4 regions of the Rubrobacter tropicus genome follow, and region 3 is predicted to be linked to each of the others. Evidence: riboswitches for the same ligand, from Rfam matches in the RefSeq annotation. Region 3 holds a riboswitch; each other region holds the start of a gene.

Region 1 (5,881 bases), 1.2 Mb from region 3:
GGCACGGGGAGCGACCGCGAGAAGCGCGGCGGGAAGCCACCTCAGGCGCTCGCTCTCCCGGCTAGGCCGGCTGGTAGCGGGCGACGACGCGCGGGTCATCGTTGGGCCGGCGCCCGCGGGCAGGCGGGCCGATCGCCGCGGTCCGTCGGCCAAGAACGCCGTGGGGGTAGGACCCAGAATCTCTCGCTAGCATCGCGTCGGGTGGCCGAGCCACGTCTCGCGGCACCAAAAAGAGGGGCCCGAAGGCCCCTCCCCCGTCACCAGATTTGGTTCGCCGCTACTCGAAGTAGTTGGCCGCCTTGGCGATGTAGCTCTCCTGGTCGTCCGGGACCTCGTCCTCGGGGTAGATCGCCTCGACCGGACACTCCGGCTCGCAGGCGCCGCAGTCGATGCACTCCTCGGGGTTGATCATGAAATGGTCCCCGGCGTCGTAGATGCAGTCGACCGGGCAGACCTCGACGCAGGACTGGTCCTTCGTGCCGATGCACGGCTCCGTGATCACATAGGTCATCTTGCTCCTCCTCTCGTAATGCTCTTGTGGCGGCTTTATAACAGCCGGGAGATACCCCAACCACCCACCGTTGACGGCCATCATCTCCACCCATGACCGGGATCATCGCCGCGTGTGATCTGGATCAAAAACCCCGCAAAACCGCGCCTTTTTGGGAACGATTCTCGAATAGGAGGTTTCAGGCTACAGGGGTGCTCTTCGTCGCAGGGTTCCGATAACGCGGCCCTGAGACCTGAAGCCTCCGAAGGAGGCGACCTGAAGCCCGAAGCCTCCTCCTTCAGGTGCGGGAGCGGAGCTCTGCCGGCTTGAGGATGGTTACGGTCTTGCCTTCGAGGTCCAGGATGTCTTCCTGGGCGAGGCGGGAGAGGGCGCGGGAGAGCGCCTCGCGCGAGATGCCGGTCGCCTCTGCCATCTCCTGGCGAGAGAGCGAGGGCTCGAAGACGACGCCCCGCTTGGTGACGCGGCCCTCCTCCGTGGCTAGGTTCAGGAGCATCCGGGCTACTCTTTGCGGGGCGCTGCGAAAGACGAGGTCGCCGACGAGGTCTTCCAGCTCGCGCGCGCGGGCGGCGAGGACCCGGTTCAGGCGGACGGCGCCCTCGGGGAAGCGGCCCATCACCTCGAAGAGGTCGTCGCGGAAGACGGCGTAGAGAACGCAGTCGGTGAGGGCTGTGGCGCCCTGGCTCTGCGGGCGGCCTTCCAGGGCGGCGCCGAGGCCGAGGACCGAGCCGTCGCCGACGACGCCCAGGATCTGGTCCCGCGCCTTCGGCCCGCCGACGGAGCGGTAGAGCTTCGCCCTCCCCTCTCGCATGAAGTACACGGCCCCGGAAGGTTCGCCCTCCCTGTAGAGCGCGGTTCCGGCGCCGAGTTCGAGCACCTCGGCCGAGATCGCGAGCGCCTGGAAGAATCCCTCATCCAACCCCTCCAGGAGTTCGAACTCTTTGAGCCCTTCGAGCTTCGTCAGGTGCTCCACGGCCCGGCAGCGCGCCCCCGGCAGCCGCGCCCAGGAAGGCGGCGCGTTCTCACCGTACACGGGGGAGTGTCCTCACTAGAGTTCGCCGTTTCACGCTACCTTTATACGCTACGTGGCTAGAGATTGCAGTAAGATAAACCGATCCTTGCCTCTACGGTCACCCGTGCGAAGATGCCCGAGATCCCCAGCGGCCAGTCCGGACGAAAGGAACGTCGAGCCCGAGCGGCCTGTAAACGCGGCACCGCTCCCCGGACGCGTCTTCCGTAACCTCGCCGACCGCCCCCAGTGCAGGCTTTATCAAATGCGCACAGCCTCGATAGTCACGGCCGTCACGTTTGAGGGAACCGGGCGGGGGTAGAATCTGCCCAAGTACCCACGAAAAGGCAAACCCGCCGCGAGGCGGGGGCGCAAAGCCGCGGGCCTCTGCGAGGCAGCCGGGCTGCCGAAAGGGGTGGTTCCCAGCATAGACTCTGACGACGCCCGATCCGGGCACACGTACGAAGAGAAAGGCTTCGGGACGCCGCGAACGCCCCGAAACCCGATGTTCACGGATACGAAGGGACGCTCCATGAACGAAACAAGCATACCGAAACGCGCCGCCCGCGGCATGGGCCTCGTTGCGCTGGTGGCGATGACGCTGACGGCGTTGGCGGCCGGCGTCGCCCTGGCGGCCACGATAAACGGCACTACCGGAGACGACAGGCTCTCCGGCACCGCGGCCGCCGACACCATCAACGGCTTCGCCGGCAACGACGACGTATTCGGCCTGGACGGCGCAGACACCGTGCAGGGCGGTCCAAACCAGGACTACCTCTCCGGCGGGACCGGCGACGACGAGGTTGTCGGGGGTCAGGGGCCCGACGAGGTCTACGGCCTGGCCGGCAACGACAGGCTCTCCGGCGAGACCGAGGGCGACCAGATCTTCGCCGCCAACGACGGGCAGCGCGACGCCATCTCCTGCGGCGCCGGCTTCGACCGCGCCTCGGTTGGCCTCAACGACGTCGTAGACGACCAACTCGTTAGCTCGGTGACGACCCTACCCGGCGACGTGGTGAGCATCTCTAGCTGCGAGCGCGTAACGGTGAACCTGCAATAGCGACCGATTCACACCCGCAGGACGTGCAACCGTTCTGCGGGTGGACGTTATGAAGCCGGTCGGCGAGATTGCGTTGGAGCCGCCAAACACCGGCTTCCCAATACGTGGCGCATAAAAGGCGGGCCGCGAAACATGGCGTCCCGCCTTCTACTCGGTGAGACTTGCCCCTAGCGCGTCAAGCGGTAGGCGAGGAGGCCGCCGAGCAGCAGGGCGCCGCCGGCCACGAGGGCCAGGACCGCCGTGGCGCCGAAGTCGGGAAGGAAGCCCAGGGCGCCGCCCTCCTCGAAGATACCGCCCTGCTGCTCGCCCGCGTCGGGGCCGCGGCGGCCTGCCCGACGACGGTCTCTTCCGGAACGGTTCCTTCCGCGGTGGTTCCCTAGCCCTGGCCAGCACCGAACGCGTAGGTTGCGGAGAAGGTCTGGGAGCCGGGTAACAGACGGATTACATGAACTCGCATATTGCGTAACGGTCGGAAACGATGCACAAAGCCCCCCGCCCCCGCACGCAAACCCGCCGCCCACCGTTTAAGCTGACGGGCTGAGAGCCGCCGAAGGCGGCGTGCTGAAATGCCGACAAGCTGCCGAAAGGAAGACCCATGCTACAAGACAAAGTCGCCCTCATAACCGGCGCGAGCCAGGGGCTCGGGAAAGCGCTCGCCCTCGCCTACGCGAAGGAGGGCGCATCGCTCGTCGTAAACTCCCGCAGCGAGCAAAGCATCCGCCCCGTCGCCGAAGAGGTCGAAGGTCTGGGCACGGAGGTGCACGCCGTGGCGGCGGACGTGTCGAAAGGCGAAGACGCGCAAAGCCTCGTCGACGAGGCGGTCGGAAGGTTCGGGGGGATCGACGTGCTCGTAAACAACGCGGGCGTGCTCGGCCCCCGCGTCGCAATAGAAGATTACCCGGAGGACGAGTGGCGGCGCGTTATCGACGCGAACCTCACCGGCCCGTACCTCGTCTCAAAGGCGGCCATCCCCCACATGCGCGAGGGCGGCTCCATCATAAACGTCGTAAGCGGCGTAAGCGTCGATGGAAGGGCCGAATGGGGCGCCTACTCCGTCAGCAAGTTCGGGATGGAAGGCCTTTCCCAGATCCTGGCAGCCGAGCTAAAAGACCGCGGCATCCGCTCCAACGCCGTGGACCCCGGCGGGATGCGCACCGGCATGCGCGCCGCCGCCTACCCGGAAGAAGACCCCCAGACCCGCATCACCCCGGAAGAGAACACGGCCGTCTTCCTCTACCTGGCCTCGGACGAATCGAAAGGGATAACGGCCCAACGCTTCAAGGCGCAAGAGTTCAACAAAGGATGAGAGCACCGACCCGGCAGCAAGAGCTGAAAGCTGATGGCCGAAAGCCGAGAGCGCGGCCCGGGTTCCCCGGGCCGCTAGGCCGCCTTCTCCGACGTATCCGTTAGCTCGGCCTGGATTATGAGGCGCTGGGAGTAGTCGGGGAGCGTGCAGGTCTGGAGCGTGAGGATGTTCTTACCGGGTTCGGCGTTGGTGACCGAGGTGTCGGAGGGGCCGACGGTGAACTCTTTGAAGACCTTGTAGGTGTACTCGGTGCCTTCGGCGTCGGTGACGAAAACCTCGTCGCCCACCGAGACCTTGTCCATATCCCAGAAGGTCAGCCAGCTCTCGGTGTTTGGGAACCCGAGGCGGTGGCCGGCGATGTAGACGTTCGCCTCGTCCTGCCACGGGAAGCCCGTGCCTTCGAGGTGGATGGCGGCGTACTCCTTGAGTTTGGCCTCGTCGTCCCCCGTCGTGGAGGGGATCTCGTCGTCCTCTACGCGGCTCATCGCGGGCACCGTCAGCTTGAGGGTGGTGTCCTGCGGCCCGGCCTGGGTCGTCTCCTCGTTGCCCTGGGTGGTCTCGAGCCTGGGCACGTTGAAGCCGCCCGGGTCCTCGCTGTTGGTGGCCGTGCTGTCGAGGCGGCCGGCCAGCAAGAACGAGGCTATAAGGGCGATCCCGGCCAGAACCATGATCGGGCTGAGCACCCACAAGATGATCTTTTTTGCCCGGCTTCTCTCCATATCCGCACGCGATTGTAGCATCGAGCCGTCGGCTTTCAGCTTTCAGCCCTCAGCCACCCCGTTTCTAGACCGACACGGAGCACGTTTTCGAGAGGTTCCAACCGTCCGCGAACCGCCCTCGGGCGTACGAACGGACAGCCCACTCCCGACGCTGTAGCTAAGGGCGAGACCAAAAAGCTGACGGCTGATAGCTGACAGCGCGGTTCGCGCAGCGAACCGCCTAGCGCTCGGCGGGAAGGTCCTCCCTCACGCCCCACTCGTTCCACGAACCGTCGTAGTTGGCGAGGTTTTCGTACCCGAGCCGGTGCAGCGCGAAGAGCGGCACGGTCGCCGCCACCCCGCCGTTGCAGTAGGCGATGACGGAAGCCTCCCTGTCCTCCGGCACGCCCGCCTCCCGCAGCTTTTCCTCGAGTTCCTCGTCGGAGAGAAAGGTTCCGTCCGGACCGAAGAGGCCGTCCGCGTGCAGGTGCTTCGCCCCCGGAACGTGACCGGGACGCCCCTCGCCCCTCGTCACGGCCCCGGTGTACTGTCCCTCGTCTCGGGCGTCGAGCACGAGGGCTTCGCCCTTGCTCGCGTCCAGCACGTCGGCGGCCTCCTTGCGCCAGCCGGTTCTTGGCCTCGGGGTGAAGCGGGCAGGCGGCGGGGTCGGGGCCTCGTCCGTGGTCGGGCGGTTCTCGGCGGTCCACTTGTCCCAGCCGCCGTCGAGGACGGAGACGCGGTCGTGGCCGTAGTACGTCAGGGCCCACCACAGGCGGGTGGCGAACTGGCCGCCGGCGTGGTCGTAGACGACCACGTGCGTCCCATCTCCGATGCCTAGAGAGCCCATCAGGTCCGCGAAGCGGACGGGCGGGGCGATCTGGGCGGGAACCGGGTCGTTTGGGTCGGTTATGTCGCTGGTCCAGTCCACGAAAGCGGCGCCCGGGACGTGGGCCTCGTCGTACTCTTCGCGGGCCGGGAGGTACTCGGCACTCTGGCGGCCCCCGCCGAGGTCCGTCTTCTTGACGTAGCCCCGGATGTCCACGACGCGCAGGTCGGGGTCTTCGAGGTGGTCTTGAAGCCAGTTGGTCCGGACCAGGGGGTCGAAGGTCTCCACGATTCTACTCCTCTCCGAAGAGGTCGTGCTCCCGGGCGAAGGCCTCGGCCAGTTGGCGGGCCGTCCCTGTGTCGTCCTTGGCGAGGCGGCCTTCTATAACCTCGCCCTGAAGGTGGTCTTTTATGGGCTTGATCCAACGCCCCGGAGGCCGGTCGAACATCCGCATCAGGTCGTTGCCGTCGAGCG
Region 2 (5,881 bases), 1.4 Mb from region 3:
CCTGGCTGGTTTCGGGCTCGCCTCCGACCTGTTGCGCTCCGCGGCCGGTGGCGTGCCCGGCCTGATCCCGGTAATGCTGCTGACGAGGTCCCCGCGAAGCGGCAGCGCATCGCCGCGCTGCTGTTGCTGGCCTCCGTCGTTGGCCCTCTCGTCTTCATGCTCGCGAAAATAGTCTTGCTCTTGCTGTCCACCGTCGTGGAGGAAGGAGGGGAAATCGGTTTCACCGTCAGCTTTCTCTCTTCGACGATGGGTGCGTCGGTAGCGCGTCTGCTCGGCATCAACCCTTCAGGACCGCGGGGCGTTCAGGATTCGCGCCGGCGTTCGTAGAAGAGCTCTGTGTAGCGGCGGTTGTCGTAGCGGCTGAGGAGGCTGCCGTCGCCGACCTGCGTGAAGCCGTTCTTCTCGAAGACGCGCTGCATGCGGTGGTTGTGGGAGAGCGTCGAGCCGCGGATGTTTTCGAGGCCCAAGGTGTCGAAGACGTACTCGACCAGGAGCTCGACGGCCTCGGTGGCGTATCCCCTGCCGCGGAGGGCGTCGGGCCCGATCTTGATGCCGAGCTCGCAGCCCCCCCTGCGGAAGTCGTAGAGGGTCGCCATGCCTATGGGACCACCTTCGGCTTCGATGATGAACGTCTTGACGGAGCGGTCCTCCCAGCGGGCCAGGTAGTCGCGACGGGCGGCGGAGAGGGAGACCCGTATCGGGGAGCGTCCGTTCCAGGCGGCGAGCTCGGGGTCGCGGTCCCAGGAGTAGGCCGCCTCCACGTCCGACTCGCGCGGCGGCCTGAGGAGGATCGACTCCCCGCTCAAAACCTGGACCTCTTCGGCGTGTATGGCTGCCCCCTTCTCGAAAAACAGAATGTTACACCCGTCGGGCGCGCGGGGCCATTTTGGTTAGAATGTGCTGGGCGAGTCAACCGGGGGCGTCTTTGAGCGGAACGGTCGGGGAGTTCTTCGGGGGCTCCGGAAGAAGAATCCGGGATGTGATCTGGGGCGACGTCCCCACGGACAGGTCGGTGAGGGCCCTGCTCGAGACCGACGCGATGCAACGCCTCAAAGGCCTGAGCCAGCTCGGCCTGACCTTCGCCGCCTTCCCCAGGGCCCGCCACACGCGCCTGGACCACGCCGTCGGCACCTATCACCTCGCGCGGCTCACCCTCAAGAGGATCGTGGACACCGGCGCCTACCTCGAAGATCGCGACGTGCAGGGCGCGTTGGCCGCCGCCCTCCTCCTCAACGCCGGCCGCTACCCTTACTCGGGCGCCGTGGAGGGGATAGCCCTGCCGGGAGCGCCCACTTTCAAAGAGTTGAGCCGGCGTTGGATCGAGCATACCGAGGTCGCCAAGGTCCTGCGCAACGACTGGGACCTCGAGCCCCACAACGTCTTCCGGCTCGTATCCCGTGGAGATACTCCTCCGCGCGGCCTCACCCCGACAGAGCACCTCCTGCGCGACATCCTCTTCGGCTCGCTCGACGTGGACGGCCTGGACCGGCTCGTGCGCGACGGGCGGGGGGCGAGGGTGCCCTTCGGCCTCGTCGAGGCGATGCCCCTGATCGAGAACCTGAGGATCGTCGGCCAGGAGAACCGGGCCGTCCTCTCCCTGGATGAGGAGAGCGCGGGATGCCTGCAGTCCCTCGTCTTTTCCAGGTACCTGATCCACCACAACGTCTACGGCCACCATGCCCTCCGCATCCCGACGGTGATGTTCCAACGCGCCGTCCAGGACGCCGTTCAGGACGAGATAGTTACCTTCGACAAGCTCTCCGAACAGGACGACGCGGGCGCCTTCGTGCTGCTGGAGGACTCGGCCGAGGCCGAGAGCTCCACGTCGGTCCTGATGAACCGCCTCGCCGAGCGAAAGCCCTACCACCTCGCCCTGCAGTTCGACGAGCGCCATCCGGGCTACGACCCCCTGATACGCCTCCGCGACGACGCCTCCTGGCGACGCCGGGTCGAGGAGGCCTGGTCCCGCTACCTCACCCGCTACCGCAAGGGCGTCGCCGGCCCCTTCGACATCCTCATAGACCTCCCCAGGCGCCAGGACTTCTCCGTCGACCTGCGCCTGATCCGCCACCTCCCCCTCCCCGGCGAACGCAACCCCGTCGGCTGGCGAAGCCTCTCCGGCATGTCCGGGGACGACCTTACCCGCTTCCACGCCCCCCTCCGCCGCGTAACCATAGCCACCGCGACCGAAAACCTCGCGACCTCGGTGAAACGCCACGCCGAAGAGCTCTTCACCATCGCAAGGGAAGTCGGATAAACAGCGTTTCAGCCTGTCAGCACGCTCCGGCCTTGCGGCCTCCGCTTTCGGCATCTCAGCATTTCAGAGGTTGCTCTGGCACCACCCGGGCGAGCAGAGGATTTCTGGTCCGGCTGAAGCGCTGAGAGCCGCCGAAGGCGGCGTGCTGACCGGCTGAAATGCTGACAGGCTGAACTGCTGACCAGCTCATAAAAAAAGGGCCGGCGTTCACAGAAGGGAAGCCCCTTTTCCGGCCCTTAGCGGCCCGTAGAAGAACCGCTAGGATGATACAAAGATTATAAACACACGGCCAGGGTCCGCGCAAGCCTCGACAACAAAACTTAACCTTCGACCCTGGCCATCCCGATCGGCGATGCTATAATCCCCGCGCACGGGCCGCTAGCTCAATTGGCAGAGCAAAAGACTCTTAATCTTTAGGTTCCAGGTTCGAGTCCTGGGCGGCTCACTCCAAGAATGCCCCGTCTTGCGGGCAGGACACGGCAGCGGGAAGAGCCCCCGGTGGACCGCCGGGGGCTCCCTACTGCAACGGGTGCTTTCGCCAGACCTTCTCGGTCCCACGGGCCGCTTCGCTGACCTGGCGCTTCGTCCATCTCGGACAAACCTCGCCGTCTTGACACCCCTTGTTCACATGTATACATTTGCCTCCTGCTGCGCAAGGGCGACCCCGTCGTGAGGCGGGCAGGCAAAGCCACGGGCCTATCCGCGGATAGGCGGCCGGGCCACCGAACAGAAGAGGGGGGAATAGGTGCGGTCCGTTGGCGATTCTTCGAGGGTGCCTGCCGTCGGAACCCTGAGCCGCAGGGGATTTATCAGGCGGCTGGCGCTTGCGGGGGCGGGGACGACCGCCCTGGGCGTCGTTGGCGGCGGTCCCTCGCGGGCGCACACGGGAGACCCGGAGCATGGTGGGTATCAGGATGCGGTCACCCACCTGGCCCTCGACGAGCTCAAGATCTTCACCTCCTGGCTACGGGGTGCCCGGGGCTACATAGGCGAGGTCGGCTTCCCGCAGAACACGACTAGGAGCCGCGAAGAGTTCGCCCCCGACGAGGAGCGGTGGGCCCGACTGGGCGAGGCGTGGTACTCCCACGCCGACGCGAAGGGCCTGTGGGTGACCGCGCAGGAGTGCTCGGAGCGCTACAACGATACCCACGACGGCGGCTACTTCGCCTCCCTGTGGATGAGCGTGGGCGAGGGGGCGGGCGGCCCCAACCCCATAGCCGTCGCAAAACCCGGCTACCAGGCCGCGCTCGTGAAGCGGCACCTGGACGTGCCAGGGGCGTGGCGCGGCGTCAACTTCTCGGGCGGGCAGCGGTGGGAAGAGGGCACCCACTCCAACAGGGCACCAGGCGTCTACGGCGAAGATTACTGGTACCCGACCGTCAACCCCACCCCCTCGGACCCGGCGGTCAACGGCGGGATGAACTCCTTCGGATACCTGCGCTCCGAGGGGGTGGGGATCGTCAGGATCGGGTTCCGGTGGGAGCGCCTGCAGCCGGTGCTCGGGGGCGGCCTGAAGACGGCCGAGCTCGCGCGGCTGAAGCGCTCGGTCCGCAACGCCGGGGCGGCGGGCCTCAAGGTCGTGCTCGACTGCCACAACTACGGCGGCTACTGGACGGCGGCCATCGGCGGCCACGACGGCACCGGCAAACAGGCCCTCAACTCCCCCCGCTGCACGGTGGGCCACTTCAGGGACCTGTGGAAAAGGCTCTCCGCCCAGTTCGGCTCGGACCCGACGGTCATCGTGTACGACCTGATGAACGAGCCCAACGGCAAGAAGGGCATCGTCCCGGCCCGCGGAAAGACCCAGGGCCAGACGTGGGAGGCGATCACCCGCTCCGTCGTCTCCGATATCCGCGGGCGCGGAGACAGGACCACGATCGCCGTCACCACCTACAGGGCCAGCGTGGACGAGTGCGTGGACCACCACCCCAACGGACCCTGGATCCCCACCAGCATACCCAACGTCCGCTACACGGCCCACCAGTACTTCGACTACTACTCGGGGTCCGGCACCGGCGGCGGCAACTACGTGCGCTCCTACGAGGACGAGAACGCCCACTACGCCGCGAAGGGTTACTAGAGCAGATTGCAGGGAGGTTGGACCTCCCTGCAATCGCCGTCAGCTTTCAGCGATCAGCTTTCGGCTGCCTTTTCTTTGGCCGATGGCTGACGGCCGATAGCCGATAGCCGATAGCCGATAGCCGATAGCCGATAGCGCGGGTTGCGGTGGTTCAATACCACCGCAACCCGCTTTAGAAGCGCCCGCCGTCGGACTCGGTGGCGACAGTGGTCTACCCAGAGCGCCAGGCCGGGACCAGGGAAAATGACCGGGAACGTGCCGTAACCTCCGGCCCACCCCTCGCAGGATCGGCCCGATCCCGGATTATAGTAACGTTAAGTTTTGTTAACCGGGGCTTGCGTGGCCGACGAGCCGCGCCGCGGACCTCCGCGTCGGCCCAACGATAAGGGCTGCCGGCATGTAAACGAGTAACGTCCGGGCAACCTGTCAGGAGAGGTTACTGCGACCGACCCGGTTCGAACTCCCGGTCTATGGGCATCAGACAATTACTCTTACAAGCGTTCAAGACAAGGGGCGACACGTTACCCGAGTGCGGGAAGATCTAAGCGGCTGAGATGCCGAAAGCGGAGGCCGTAAAGCCGAAGCGTGCCGACTAGCTGAAATGCTACAAAAAAGACCGGGGAGGTGCAGGCTCTTCCCCGGCCAAATGGGGGACGGACCTGTTGGTGGTCCGTCCCCCGCTTGTTACGTTATCTGCTACCTGCGACGCAGGATCGCGTAGGTCAAGATGCCCGAACCCACGAGCAGAGCGGCCGCCGGCAAGAGTATGGCCGGGCCACCGCTGGTCGGCAGATCGTCCTGAGCCATCTGACCGCTGGTCATCTCCATCATCGTCGTGCCGCCCATCATCTGGCCGCCCGTCTGCTCCATCATCATCGTCGTGCCACCCATCATCATGGTGGTGTCCTGAGCCATCGCCATCGGCACCAGGACTAGCATGGCCAAAAGTGCGACAGTGGCCAAGAGTATTGCCCTCTTCATCCAGTCCTCCTTTTTCTGTTGTTTCCGTCTCTCAAGCGGCCTGCATTTCCTTCTCCACATGAGAAGTTACCCACAGTGTACATAACCGAAACTCAAAAGTCTCCAATATCTTAATGATTTTTAACAAATTTAATGTGGAGTGCGTATTCGAGTTGGCGGCGGGGGCAGAAGGATTCGAACCTTCGGGCGTTTTGGCGCCTCTGGTTTTCAAGACCAGCGCATTCGTCCGCTCTGCCATGCCCCCGCGTTTCACAAGCAGACATTATACGCGGTCGGCTTTCTCGTACAGCCTTTCGAAGGCCTCTTTGGGCATGACGCCGCCGTGGGTGGAGGGTTCGCCGAGCGAGGCAGGGACGCTCCGGATCTCGTAGTCGCCCGCCGCGGTGGGCCTGGCCCAGTAGTAACCGTGCCAGCCCTGGGTGCGCATCGCGCCCGCGTTCCGGTGCCGGTAGAGCTCGAAGCCTTCTTCCGGCGGGAGGCGGGCGTGGAGGATGTCGTTCGAGGGCATGGGGCTACTAGACCCGGAAGGCCGAGGGGCAGAGGTCGTTAAGCGTGCAGTCCTC
Region 3 (5,881 bases):
CCGAGACCGAGCCTCCCATGAAAAAGGCGCGGAGCAGTATCGCCAGCTGCCACACGGCGAGCGCGAGCGCACAATCCACCAACACCAGTAGCAGGTCGTTCAGGTGCTGTCGCCACGATTCTCCCAGACGCCCGGCATGAAGCTCAGCCAGGCTCGTCGGCTTCGCCGGTATCCCTATGGACTGCAACGCTCTCGCACCGAACGCATTTCTTCTGCTCGAGAGGTCGCTTAGCTGACTGCCGAAGTTGGGTTCACCCTTCATGCCGAGATGCTAGAAAAGAGCGGTAATCGGCACATCTGCCAACTGGCACATTTGGAGACACTGTTCAGCAGATGGGACATCGAAGAACAACAGACCCTCGGGTTCGTATCCTAGAGCGGACCGCTGATAGCTGAAAGCGGAGGCGAAGCCGCAGCGGGTTGATCGCTGACCGCGCGGCTTGCAGAGGCATTGGCCTCTGCAAGCCGCTCTAGGCTTTTGCGCGCGGGGCGACCACCGATACGACACCTCGACGATCCGCAACGCGCTCATGCTCGGTGCGATTGGCGTCTTTCAAGCTTGCTATCAGTCCTCGGCCAGCGTTCACGCGGCAAAACGTTTACGAAAGTATCGTGCGCATTCCTGTTGATCGTATTCTGGGTGGGCACGAATTCTGAACCGATCGACTCCCTCCACACCTACACTGTGAACCCTCCCTTGCGGAACAGGGACCGGGCAAATCCCTCACGAGTACCGTTTTTTCGTAGGATGCACGGAACGTCTCTCGGTGTCATCATAAGCATCGTGCAACCGTCCGAATCGAAACAGACGATGGGACCAGGGTCATCACTTGTGCATTGGGGCAGAGTAGGAGCAATGCTTGCCGGGGTGTTGTTCGTAGTGTGGGGCTACTTCCATGGCCTTGAAAGCTCTTCGGCCCCCCAGGAGGCCGTCGCAAAAGTACTGGGTTTCGTCGTACCGCTGCTATTCTTGGCAGGCGCGGCAGCGTTCTGTGTTTGGAGTAGGGAACGGTTAGGTTGGGTTGAGTCAGTTGGGCTCGTCTTTTGTAGCCTGGGCGCGGGGCTTGGCTTCTTATACCGTGTCTTGGATGCCTCTGGTGCCGTAGATGCGGCGGCGAGGTATGCGTACCTTGCCGGAAAAGGCTTGCCGCCTTTCTTGTTCGACTGGTTTCCTTGCTTACTGCTGGGTTTGACCCTGGTGGGCCTCGCCCATCTTGGCGCGACAACCTCGCAAGATTATCGCTGGTTGCCCCTGGCTACGGGACTGTCAGGTTGGCTCTACCACTTTAGCGACGTGAATGGTTTCATCGAGGCTCGCTGGGCTCACGTGCTCTTCGGGATATTGTTCGGCTGCGGCTGGGTGATGTTGGGTGGCATGATCAGGACCAACAAGAGCGGCCGATACTCCGACGACCCTGGCGGCTAAGACTCCGTAAAGAGAGGGCCGCCGCCGCGATTTGACTTTGTCGCTGTGAGATTCTTGGGAGCTCGCGGATAGCGGTGGCGCATCCTGCGTACAGGGCGTCTTTGGGCCGTCGCGCCGCTTTCGTTGGTGTATCTACGGAGGATACGAGCCGGACTCACGGGGGCCACAACTTGAGAGCGTTCGAAGAATTATCTTAGATCGAAGGGCCCACCCCTCCGGCTTTGGAGCGACCGTGTGGCGTGTGTCGGATGCGCTTGTTCTTGTCGTGGAAGAGCTTCGCGCTCCATACTCCTGTTCTCTCGAACACCAAACCTGGGAACCGATCGGACCGGCAGCTTGCGTCCATTTCACCCGCTAGTGTGCGCATTTACTCCGGTCCCACGTGCATTTGTAGTAGACTGGGCAAACTCACGAAAAGGCAAACCCGTCGCGAGGCGGAGGACGCAAAGCCACGGACCTCTCAGGAGGTGGCCGGGCTACCGAAGGAGGGAAGATGGCACGCGGCCCGCTTGTTATATTATTAGCATTTATCGCAAGCTCCGTCGTATGGTGGGGAGAGGGAACAGCACGGGCGGCGACCGACTGTTCGGGCGTTCAGATCCGCGAAGGCGACGACATCTCTCTGGTGGCAGACGCCCATGGCGCGCGGACGACGTTCTGCATCAACGACGGCGAGTACCCTGTCGTTCGGTCCGTCAAAGTACAGTCGGGGGACCGCTTCCGGGGAGTGTACGGTGACGGAACTAGGCCGATAGTAAGGGGCGCAGGCGCTACTACCATCTTCGACACGTTCGGCTCCGACTCAGCTGCGATCATCGGCCTTCGGGTTCAGGGGGCCATCGGCAGCGAGGCCTGTTCTCCCAACTGCGGGCGGGGCATAGGCGGGGGTGGCACGAACCTCTACGTCTCTGATGCGCACCTCATGCACAACGCCAATCAGGGCATAGGCGGGGTGGGTCCCGGTCTACTCGTGGTCAACTCCGTGTTCGACGACAACGGGTACGATTCCACCTTCACGGGCGAGACTGCCGGGCCGGTGAGCGCGGCGGGCATCAAGAGCGTCAACTCGATGATCATCAGAAACTCGGTCGTCAAAGACAACCGCTGGGCCGGCCTGTGGTGCGACATCGACTGCACCCGTTTCGAGGTGCACGATTCGACCGTCGTCAGGAACGGCAAGGTCGGCGTGCACGACGAGATCTCCTCCGGTGCCGCCATCGTCGAGGGTAGTACCATCAGGTACAATGGCGGCCTCGCGGCGGCGGGATCTCGACGGGCAGACCTGATCGCCCTCAACAGCAAGAACTTGAACGTATTCGGCAACACCTTCGGCGGCAAAAACGGCGCCGCCCTCATTGTCGCTTTCGATGAGGCGAGATTCAGGGCGGAGCCCAGAGGCGATGGGGGATTCGCCCTAAGGAATATCGATTTTCACCACAACCGTCTGAACGGTGACGCCCTCTCGGGGTGCGGGCTGCCCGACTGGCGGGTGCACTGCTACAAGAATGGTAGATGAGGGCGCTCGTACGCCCCGCGACTACCTTCATCTCCGCGTGGCGCGCCGACGATCTCCACGGTCGTGAAGGCCCCAACTTGCGGCGCAGCGACGGGGATTACCAACGGGCTCGGTCTCTGGAGACCGAGCCCCGAATGTGCGGTTGCTCCCTCCGTCTGTTGCCACCGTCCTCACGGAATGCCGGCCGCGAGCAGGTGACCGGGTCGTAGCGAGATGGTTCGGCACGCCGCCTTTGACCCGCCCGCCTGTCTCATCGTTACGATACGGTCTCGGGGGATCACTACCAAAACAGGCTACGACACGATGGCGTACGCGCGCAGGTCATCTGGCACCGCCCCGGCGTCCCGAATCACAACGTTCAGCAAGGACCGAAATCCCCGAGGCCCTGACTCGCCCGACTGACGGCCGTTCTCACACTCCGATCGGCATGAACTCCGAGCAGGCAGCGTTGCGCCCATCCTCTAGAACGCCGGTTTCCTGGCCGTGACTCCTTCCCCGGTCGGGAAGGTAGCGAGGCCCCTGTCCGCGGAAGCTTCCGTTGCAGGACTAGAGGCATCCCACGCCCGAGAGCGTGCAGCCGACTATAGCGTCGCCGCCCATCGTGTTGTTGTAAATGCTGATGTTCCCGAGAAGCGGTGTCCAGTCGCGGTCGTCCTCGGCCACGTGGATACCGTAGTACGTGTTGCTCCCGAAGGCATTGCCGTACACCTCGGCATTGGCGGACGCGTAGATGATGAGCCCAGCGCGGCGCCCGGCCACCGCGGCGTTGGTCCCGTTGCCCCGTATAACGTTGTTGGCGAAGACGGCCGGACCGCTCGACGCTTCGTAGTGTATGCCCGCCTTGCCGTTCGCCGTGATCGTATTGTTCCTCACCTGAAAGGCGTCGCAGTCGTTGTCACACCATACGCCGGACCAGTAATTGTCGTGAACGCGAGAGTTGAGCACGGTCATCGAGTTGACGCTCTTGATGCCCGCCGCGCTCTGCGACTCGCCGAACCTCGCGAAGGCGGGACTTCCGTTGTGATCTATCCGGGAGTAGGTAACGAGAAGCCCGGGTCCCGTGCCCCCGATTCCCTGGTTCTGATTGTGGTGAGACCACACGTTGTTGATCGTGAGGTTCGTACCACCACCGATGCCTCTTCCGCAGTTCGGCTTGCAGTGGTCTCCGCCCACCGCGCCACTCATCCCGAGTCCCCGGATCGTGGCCCCGCGGGAACCGTTGGCATCGAACACGTGCTGCGCCTTCGTGGTCGTGACAGACGGACGTGTTCCATCGGAGAACATCCCGATAAACCTGTCACGATTCTGGACCCTTACCGGGGTCGGGACAGCATAGTTGCCATCTTTGATGCAGAACGTCGTGCCAGCCCTGGCGTTGGCTGCCACGCTGGAAAGGTTCTGCCCCGGAGAGACCTGCTTGCCCGTGCAGGTCGCCCCCTCTGCCTGCGGGACGTAGGCAAAAGCCGAGAATAGCGTGGCCAAGGTCGCTGACAACACCAACAAACGTTTCACGCTAGACCTCCGTCGTTTTTGCGCTCCCCTGCGATCCTCCTCACAATCTGCCCTTGCCGACTCAGTCCAGGCCGCCTGGGGCTCGGCTGTACCGGCCACCACAGCAAGCCCGGGCCACGGGTTCGTAAGACGCCCCTACGTAGCCAGAATCGCACGGAGGCCCTGCGAGTAGTACAGCCTACAGCGAGAAGCTACGATTCCCCCTCCAAAGGAATTCTTTCGCAGCATCTTACGGTTTTTCTTTCGGCCAAGTATCTACTCAACTGGATACGCTGTATATTGGTCATCTGACCCATATTTTCTGACCGGCAGACCCATATCCGACCGGGATTACGACACTAAGAATGCCCAGAGGAAGAGCCCCTATCTCTCGTGCCCCGCACCAACCCCAACTCCGCGGCTTTGACGGCCGCCTGAGTGCGGTCAGAGACCTCTAGTTTGGAGATGATGTGTTCCAGATGCTTTTTCACCGTCGAGATGCTCACGTGAAGCTCCTGGGCGATCTGGTGGTTGGTGTTGCCCTTGACGAGGTACGGCAGCACATCGAGTTCCCGGGGGGTAAGGAGGGTTCCTCTGGCGGCCCTTTCTGACCGCGCGGGGGTTCGCCCGACCGGTAGGAACTTCGTCTGCTGCTCACGCCTGTTCTCGCCTTCCAGCCTCTTGAGAAGGCGCATAGCCACCTCGCGGTTGAAAGGAGACATGCCCTCAAGCGTCTTTTGTGCGGCGTTCAGCAGTTGGGCGGGCGTCGACCCTTTCAGAACGTAGCCGGCGGCGCCCAACCGTACCGCCTCCAGCAGGAGGTCTTCGCTCTCCCTGGTCGCCAGAAGGAGCACCCTCGTTCCGGGACATTCCTCCTTGAGCGCCCTGGCGGCTTCCATTTCGACGGCATCCGGTTGCGTGAGACCCACCAAAGCGATGTCCGGCCGGAGATCGCGACACAACTCGAGGGCCTCTCGCCCGTCCCGCGCCTCGCCGACCACGCGCAAGTCGGGCTCGCCCGAAAGTGCGGCCCGTATTCTCTCTCGCGCAAGGGCCTGGCGGTCCAGTATAAGCACCTTTGACGGCGCGGGGTCGTCGTTCCGCATGTCGGCTCCTTCAGTCCCGGTCTAGGCGACCTCGTCGAGTGGACGACTTGTATCTTTCTCCACAACTCGACAACGGAACAACTCGGACACGTGATCCCTCCTGGCCCACGGCCTCGGATAACCGGCTGCGCCGCTAGCGCACCGTCGCCCCGACTCGCGGTCTTCCTCTCGACCTCGGCTGAACCTTCTTGCGGCCAGGAACGATCTACTCCCCTGACGCGTGCGGCATCGAGGCCATCGCTCGACTTGCCGGCATTGCCACAAAGCTCCGTGGGCTCCGACGGGGGCGGAGGCCTGATCGAGTGACCGTCCTGGACGGAGCGTGCGCGGTTCGTTACGGGA
Region 4 (5,881 bases), 1.0 Mb from region 3:
AGGCCGAGAAGCCCGCATCTAAGGCCTGCTCCGCTACGCCACGCAAGTTGACAGAAGTGAGTAGTATGAGTCGGGTGGAGGCTATCGCTGGATCGGCCTTTATCGTGCGGGCGAGCTCTATGCCGTCCATGCCCGGCATGGCCAGGTCGAGGACCGCCAGTTCGTAAGGCTCGTTCCGCCGTGCGGCGTCTCTCAGGATCGTTAGGGCGCTCGGGCCGTCTTCGGCCGCACCGTTCTTCATGTCCCAAGAGACGACTTGCTGGTGCACTACTCTGCGGTTGGTCTCGTTGTCGTCGACGACCAGGATCTTTAGGCCGCCCAGATCAGCGTATCGATTCCGAACGGTCCGGGCGCCGAGCGGCGACCTTTCCAGGTGCGCGGTGAACCAGAAGGTGCTCCCCCTGCCCGGTTGGCTCTCCACCCCGATCTCTCCCCCCATAAGCTCCACCAGCTGCCTGGAGATGGCGAGGCCGAGGCCCGTGCCGCCGAAGCGGCGCGTCGTGGAGGCGTCCGCCTGGGTGAAAGGCTGGAACAGGCGCGCTTGCTGCTCTTCGCTCATCCCTATGCCCGTGTCCTCTACCTCGAATCGGGCCGTCACCGTTCGGGAGGTTTCCTCGGCCATCTCGACGCGCAGGATCACCTCTCCCCGCTCGGTGAACTTTATGGCGTTGCCGATCAGGTTGATCAAAACCTGCCTCAGGCGTCCGGGGTCGCCCCTGAGGGCCGTCGGCATCCCGGGGTCGACCAGGCTCGCCAGTTCCAGGCCCTTGGCGTGAGCCCGCTCGGCGAGCAAGCTCATTGTCTCCCCGACCGTGGCCTCCAGGTCGAAGTCGAGCTTCTCGAAGTCCATGCTCCCGGCCTCGATCTTGGAGAAGTCCAGGATGTCGTTGATGATGACCAGCAGGTTCTCGGTCGACGCCCTCACCGTCTCGGTGTACTCGCGCTGCTCCGCGTCGAGCGGCGTGTCCAGGAGGAGCTCGGTCATGCCTATGACGCCGTTCATGGGGGTGCGAATCTCGTGGGACATGTTCGCCAGAAACTCGCTCTTGGCCTTGTTGGCCGCCTCGGCCTCGTTTCTGGCCACCTTCAGCTCGTCGATGACGGCTTCTAGCTGCGAGGTACGTTCCTCGACCCGTTCTTCGAGTCCCTCGTTGAGGTGGCGGATCTCCGCCGCGGCCCGCTCGTTGTTGCGCATGAGGCCCATCATGCGGAACAGCACCAGCAAAAAAAGCACGACCGAGCCCCCCGCGATCACGGGCACGCTCAGCGGCGCCCCCCGCGCCGCCTGGACCGCGAGCAGCCCGGGGGCCGTCAGGGAGGCCGCCGCGAGTAGCGCGAGGCGTCGACGCGTGAGCCTGGTCTCGGGATCCGGCGCGACGCCGTCGGAGAGATCCACCATCGACGGGTGCAACGCGGCGGTACCCAGAAAAACCAGGAAGAGCATCTCGAGGGCGTCGACCGGGGTTCCGGTTTCGTAGGTGCCCGCCAGCGTCGACACGGTGTAGGCGGCGTCGAAAGCCAGCGTGCACGACACACCCGCGACCAGCGGGTAGTAGGCGAACGGGCGTTCGCCGGAGACGAGCAACATCCGCACCACGAAGGCGAGCAGCAGAACGTCCATGAGCGGGTAGGTCACGGAGACGAGTTGCTCGAGCCGGGTGAGCGACTGGTCCTCGAAGAACGGCCGCATCAAGAAGACCCACGCGATAACCCCCACGCCCACGGCGACGATTATGGGATCGATGACGCTGGCCCTGTCGCGAACGAACCTGCGCTGCTGGAAAAGCAGCAGGGCGCCGGCCGCGCAAGGGTAGCTGGCGATGAGCAACGCGTCGGCCAGGGAAGGAAACGGGGTCCTCCCCAGGGTGACCTCGTAGTAGACGAACGTCACGATGCCGAGGACGAAGAACAGCGTGCCGAGGGTGAAGAGGTACCAGGGCAGCGGACGCTTCGGCCGGTGCATGAGGATGCCGGCCACGAACGCCCCCAGCGCCGCCAGGTTGAAGAGCGGGCGGAGGGTGTCCTGCGCGGCCGGTGACGGGAGGAAAAAGTACGCGACCGTCGCGAGAGCGCCCACGATCAGGTAGACGAGCCACGCCCGCGACCGCCCCCCCTCACTCTTCCACGCGCTGATCATGCTTGAGTCGGGCGCCCTTCGGCTCCGAGAAAGAAGGACGGCATAGACTCTATCTCTCCTTCGGCGGCCCGGCTGCCTCCCCGTGAGTGAGGTCCGTGGCTTTGTGCCCCCGCCTCGCGGCGGGTTTACCTTTTCCAGGACGCCCGACATTGTACATCGTGGCCGGGGGTCGCGCCGTGCGACACGCGGGTGTTTGTGGCGACATGGGGTCATGGTACGCCAAGTAGCTTGGTTCGCACGGTAAGTGGCCGGTTACGTGAACGCGGCAAGCATCCTCCCGAAAGGCTCGTGCTATTCTTCATGCGAAAGGCCGCGCGTGCGGGAAGCGGGGGCCGCTTGCTGTACGCCGCGGCAGCGCTCGCGTGACGCGGACAAACTATCCTGGAGGGGGAACATGGTGCTGCACAAAGGCGGCCGTCAAGAGGTGCCCGACGACCTCCGCCCGCCCTTTCCCGACGACGAGGTCGAGCCCGACACCCTGATAGATCTGCTCGTGCACAGGGCGTCGCACCAGGCCAGGGACCAAGCTTTCATGTTCCTGGAGGATGGGGAATCCGCGGGGGACTTCGTGGATTACGCGGGTTTGGACGGGCGGGCCCGGGACGTGGCCGCGAGGCTGCAAGCTCTGGGGGTCGAGACCGGGGAGCGTGTCCTCCTGTTCTACCCCCCTGGCCTTGACTACGCCGCCGCGTTCCTCGGTTGCCTGTACGCCGGGGTGGTGGCCGTGCCCGCCTACCCGCCGCGGCTCAACCGCCCCATATCCAGGCTGCGCTCCATCGCCACGGACTCGGGCGCGACCGTGGCGCTTGCCCCCTCTCCCGTCCTGTCCAACCTGGAGAAGCGGCTCGCGCACGCCCCGGAGATGAGGTCGCTGCGTTGGCTGTCCACCGACGACGGCGAAGACCGGGCCGAAGCGTGGCGCCGGCCCGAGGTGGACGCCGATACGCTTGCTTTTCTGCAGTACACGTCGGGTTCTACTTCCTCGCCCAAAGGAGTAATGGTCACCCACGGCAACCTGCTGCACAACCTGGCCCTGATCTACCACGGTTTCGGGCACTCGGCGGGCAGCCACATGGTGAGTTGGCTGCCCCCCTACCACGATATGGGGCTGATCGTCGGGATACTGCAGCCGCTCTACGGGGGCTTCCCGGCCACCCTCATGCCGCCCGCCTCCTTTATGCAGCGACCCCTTGGCTGGCTGCGGGCCATCTCCCGTACGGGGGCCGACAGCGCCGGCGCGCCCAACTTTGCCTACGACCTCTGCGCCCGTGTGATCACCCCCGAAGAGCGGGCGACCCTGGACCTCAGCGGCTGGAAGTTGGCCTTCAGCGGGGCCGAGCCCATCCGGCGGGAGACCCTGGAGCGGTTCGCGGAGGCCTTCGCGCCCTGCGGTTTTCGATGGGAGGCGTTCTACCCGGCCTACGGCCTCGCGGAGGCGACCGTGTTCGTGTCGGGGGGAAGGAGGCAAGATCCGCCCGTGGTGCTCCCCCTCGAAGGGGCTGAGCTCGAGCGGGATCGGGTGGCCGTCGCCGCGTCGGATGGAGGCCAGCGTTCGATCGTGGGCTGCGGGCGCGCTCCGGCCGACCAGGAGATCGTCGTGGTCGATCCCAAAACCCTGACCGTCTGCCCGCCCGACCGCGTGGGAGAGGTGTGGGTGTCGGGTCCCAGCGTCGCCCAAGGGTACTGGGGGCGGCCCGAGGAGACGAAGGACACGTTCGGGGCTTACCTGGCGGATACGGGCGAAGGGACCTTCTTGCGGACCGGCGACCTGGGGTTCTTGCACCACGGGGAGCTCTTCATCACGGGGCGGCTCAACGACCTCATCATCGTCCGTGGACGCAACCACTACCCGCAAGACATAGAGCTTACGGCGGAGCAGAGCCACGCGGCCCTCCGTCCGGACTGCAGCGCCGCTTTCTCCGTGGACATCGACGGGGACGAGCGCCTGGTGATCGTCCACGAGCTGGAACGCAGCCACGTGAAGAACGTGGATGCCGACGAGGTGGCCGCGGCCGTGCGCAGCGCGGTGGCGGATCTTCACGAGTTGGAGGCCCACACCATCGTCCTGGTCAGGACCGGGAGCATACCCAAAACATCCAGCGGCAAGATCCAGCGCCGCGCGACCCGGGCCGCCTACCTGGAAGGCTCCCTGCCCGTCGTGGCCACAGACGAACTGTCTGACGACGCGGGTCGGCAAGACACCGAAGAGGAGGGAGATCCGGTCGCGCCCGAGGTTGCCGGCGAAGCAGATCGCGTACTGGACACGGTCGGCGATTTCGTCCGACGAAGGGGACGAACGGAGCCCGTGCGGCCCTCCGACTCCCTGCGGGGGGATCTGGGGCTCGACTCGCTGGCGATAGCAGAGATGCTTATGGACTTGGAGTCCGCCTTCGAGGTGCGGATGGGCGATTCGGTTATCGCCGACTCGCGAACGGCGGAAGACGTAGTCGGCGAGGTGCTCAGGGCCCGCCAGACGGACGCGGGGGGGCCGTCGGAGAGCGACGGGATCGCCGGGCTGCAGGAACGAATATTCCGCCAGATCCCCCAACTCGGCGCGGTCGTGAACGAGCAGGACGGTCGGAGCGTCAAGATCGGGGGGCGGTGGTGCGCTGATTTCGCGTCCGCGAACTACCTGGGTCTGGACCTGCACCCGGAGGTTCTGGCTGCGATCCCCGATGCGATAAGACGCTGGGGCGTGCACCCGAGTTGGACGCGGGCCGTGGCCTCACCGCAGATCTACGACGACCTGGAGCGGGAGCTCGCCGACTTCGTCGGTGTCCCGGACGTACTGGTGTTCCCGACGATCACCCTCCTACACAGCGGCGTCTTGCCCGTCCTTGCGGGCGCGGACGGCCTCATTCTCCTGGACCGGGCCGTGCACACCTCCATGCAGGAGGCGGCCTACCTCGCCAAAGCCCGGGGCACGGCCGTGGACTGGTTTGACCATAACGACCCCCAGGACCTCGAACGGGTGCTGGAACTCCACCGAGGGCGGCCACGAAAGATAATAGCCGTGGACGGTGTCTACTCGATGTCCGGTGCGTATCCCCCCCTGCCGGAGTTCGCGAGGCTGGCACGCAAGCACGAAGCCAGGGTGTACGTGGATGATGCCCACGGTATCGGCGTGGTTGGCGAAAACCCCACGCCTGACAACCCGTACGGGGATTGGGGCAACGGCATCGTCCGCCACCTCGGTCTGCGCTACGGCAGGGAGATAGTCTACGTCGGCGGCATGTCGAAGGCGTTCTCTTCGATGGCCGCTTTCGTCAGCTGCTCGGACGAGGACGAGAAGCGTCGTCTGGCCATGGCCTCGACGGCGGTCTTCTCCGGGCCTTGTCCCACGGCGAGCCTGGCGAGCGCCCTTGCGGGCCTCAAGATCTCGCGGAGGGATGAGGGATCCGCCATACGCCGTCGCCTGTTGCGCCTTACCAGAGATCTGGTCGACGGGGCTCGCGCGCTGGGCTTCGCCGTCGACAACAACGAAAGGTTTCCGCTCGTCGGCGTGAGGATCGGCGACGTGGACGCCGTCATCAGAGCCTGCAACGTCCTGTGGGACCACGGTATCCTCTTGACGCCCGCCTTGTACCCCGCGGTGCCCATGGACCGCGGCGCACTGCGCTTCACGGTCACCGCAGCCAACACTGAAGAGCAGGTCCAGCGGGCGATCGAAGGTCTGCGGAGGGTTCGCGAAGAGGTATTCCCGCACGGGCATCCTTCAGCGCTCGCCGCGTCGGCGGAGTAAAC

Evidence for each region. A riboswitch is a leader RNA that binds a small molecule or an ion and turns the genes downstream of it on or off. The one in region 3 is predicted to bind cyclic di-GMP.
Region 1: another riboswitch for cyclic di-GMP. It lies ahead of GBA63_RS02395 (calcium-binding protein); the one in region 3 lies ahead of GBA63_RS18480 (right-handed parallel beta-helix repeat-containing protein).
Region 2: another riboswitch for cyclic di-GMP. It lies ahead of GBA63_RS03185 (glycoside hydrolase family 5 protein); the one in region 3 lies ahead of GBA63_RS18480 (right-handed parallel beta-helix repeat-containing protein).
Region 4: another riboswitch for cyclic di-GMP. It lies ahead of GBA63_RS01525 (response regulator); the one in region 3 lies ahead of GBA63_RS18480 (right-handed parallel beta-helix repeat-containing protein).

The regions. Positions count from the first base shown of each region.
Region 1 covers NZ_CP045119.1:514,542-520,422, reverse strand. The annotation lists gene GBA63_RS02410 (SRPBCC family protein) at 1-190, shown strand, start outside; gene GBA63_RS02405 (4Fe-4S dicluster domain-containing protein) at 278-511, opposite strand; gene GBA63_RS02400 (Crp/Fnr family transcriptional regulator) at 789-1,541, opposite strand; cyclic di-GMP riboswitch class I at 1,854-1,928, shown strand; gene GBA63_RS02395 (calcium-binding protein) at 2,050-2,577, shown strand; gene GBA63_RS02390 (hypothetical protein) at 2,739-2,957, shown strand; gene GBA63_RS02385 (SDR family NAD(P)-dependent oxidoreductase) at 3,173-3,883, shown strand; gene GBA63_RS02380 (class E sortase) at 3,958-4,566, opposite strand; gene GBA63_RS02375 (sulfurtransferase) at 4,823-5,695, opposite strand; gene GBA63_RS02370 (HD domain-containing protein) at 5,700-5,881, opposite strand, start outside.
Region 2 covers NZ_CP045119.1:681,551-687,431, reverse strand. The annotation lists gene GBA63_RS03205 (hypothetical protein) at 1-172, shown strand, start outside; gene GBA63_RS03200 (GNAT family N-acetyltransferase) at 303-806, opposite strand; gene GBA63_RS03195 (HD domain-containing protein) at 926-2,257, shown strand; tRNA gene GBA63_RS03190 (tRNA-Lys) at 2,630-2,702, shown strand; cyclic di-GMP riboswitch class I at 2,905-2,984, shown strand; gene GBA63_RS03185 (glycoside hydrolase family 5 protein) at 3,003-4,337, shown strand; gene GBA63_RS03180 (hypothetical protein) at 5,034-5,318, opposite strand; tRNA gene GBA63_RS03175 (tRNA-Ser) at 5,478-5,562, opposite strand; gene GBA63_RS03170 (hypothetical protein) at 5,581-5,826, opposite strand; gene nth (endonuclease III) at 5,834-5,881, opposite strand, start outside.
Region 3 covers NZ_CP045119.1:3,696,166-3,702,046, forward strand. The annotation lists gene wbaP (undecaprenyl-phosphate galactose phosphotransferase WbaP) at 1-187, opposite strand, end outside; cyclic di-GMP riboswitch class I at 1,834-1,910, shown strand; gene GBA63_RS18480 (right-handed parallel beta-helix repeat-containing protein) at 1,920-2,942, shown strand; gene GBA63_RS18485 (right-handed parallel beta-helix repeat-containing protein) at 3,489-4,454, opposite strand; gene GBA63_RS18490 (LuxR C-terminal-related transcriptional regulator) at 4,793-5,539, opposite strand; gene GBA63_RS18495 (hypothetical protein) at 5,874-5,881, opposite strand, start outside.
Region 4 covers NZ_CP045119.1:339,927-345,807, forward strand. The annotation lists gene GBA63_RS01525 (response regulator) at 1-2,137, opposite strand, end outside; cyclic di-GMP riboswitch class I at 2,197-2,277, opposite strand; gene GBA63_RS01530 (aminotransferase class I/II-fold pyridoxal phosphate-dependent enzyme) at 2,532-5,879, shown strand.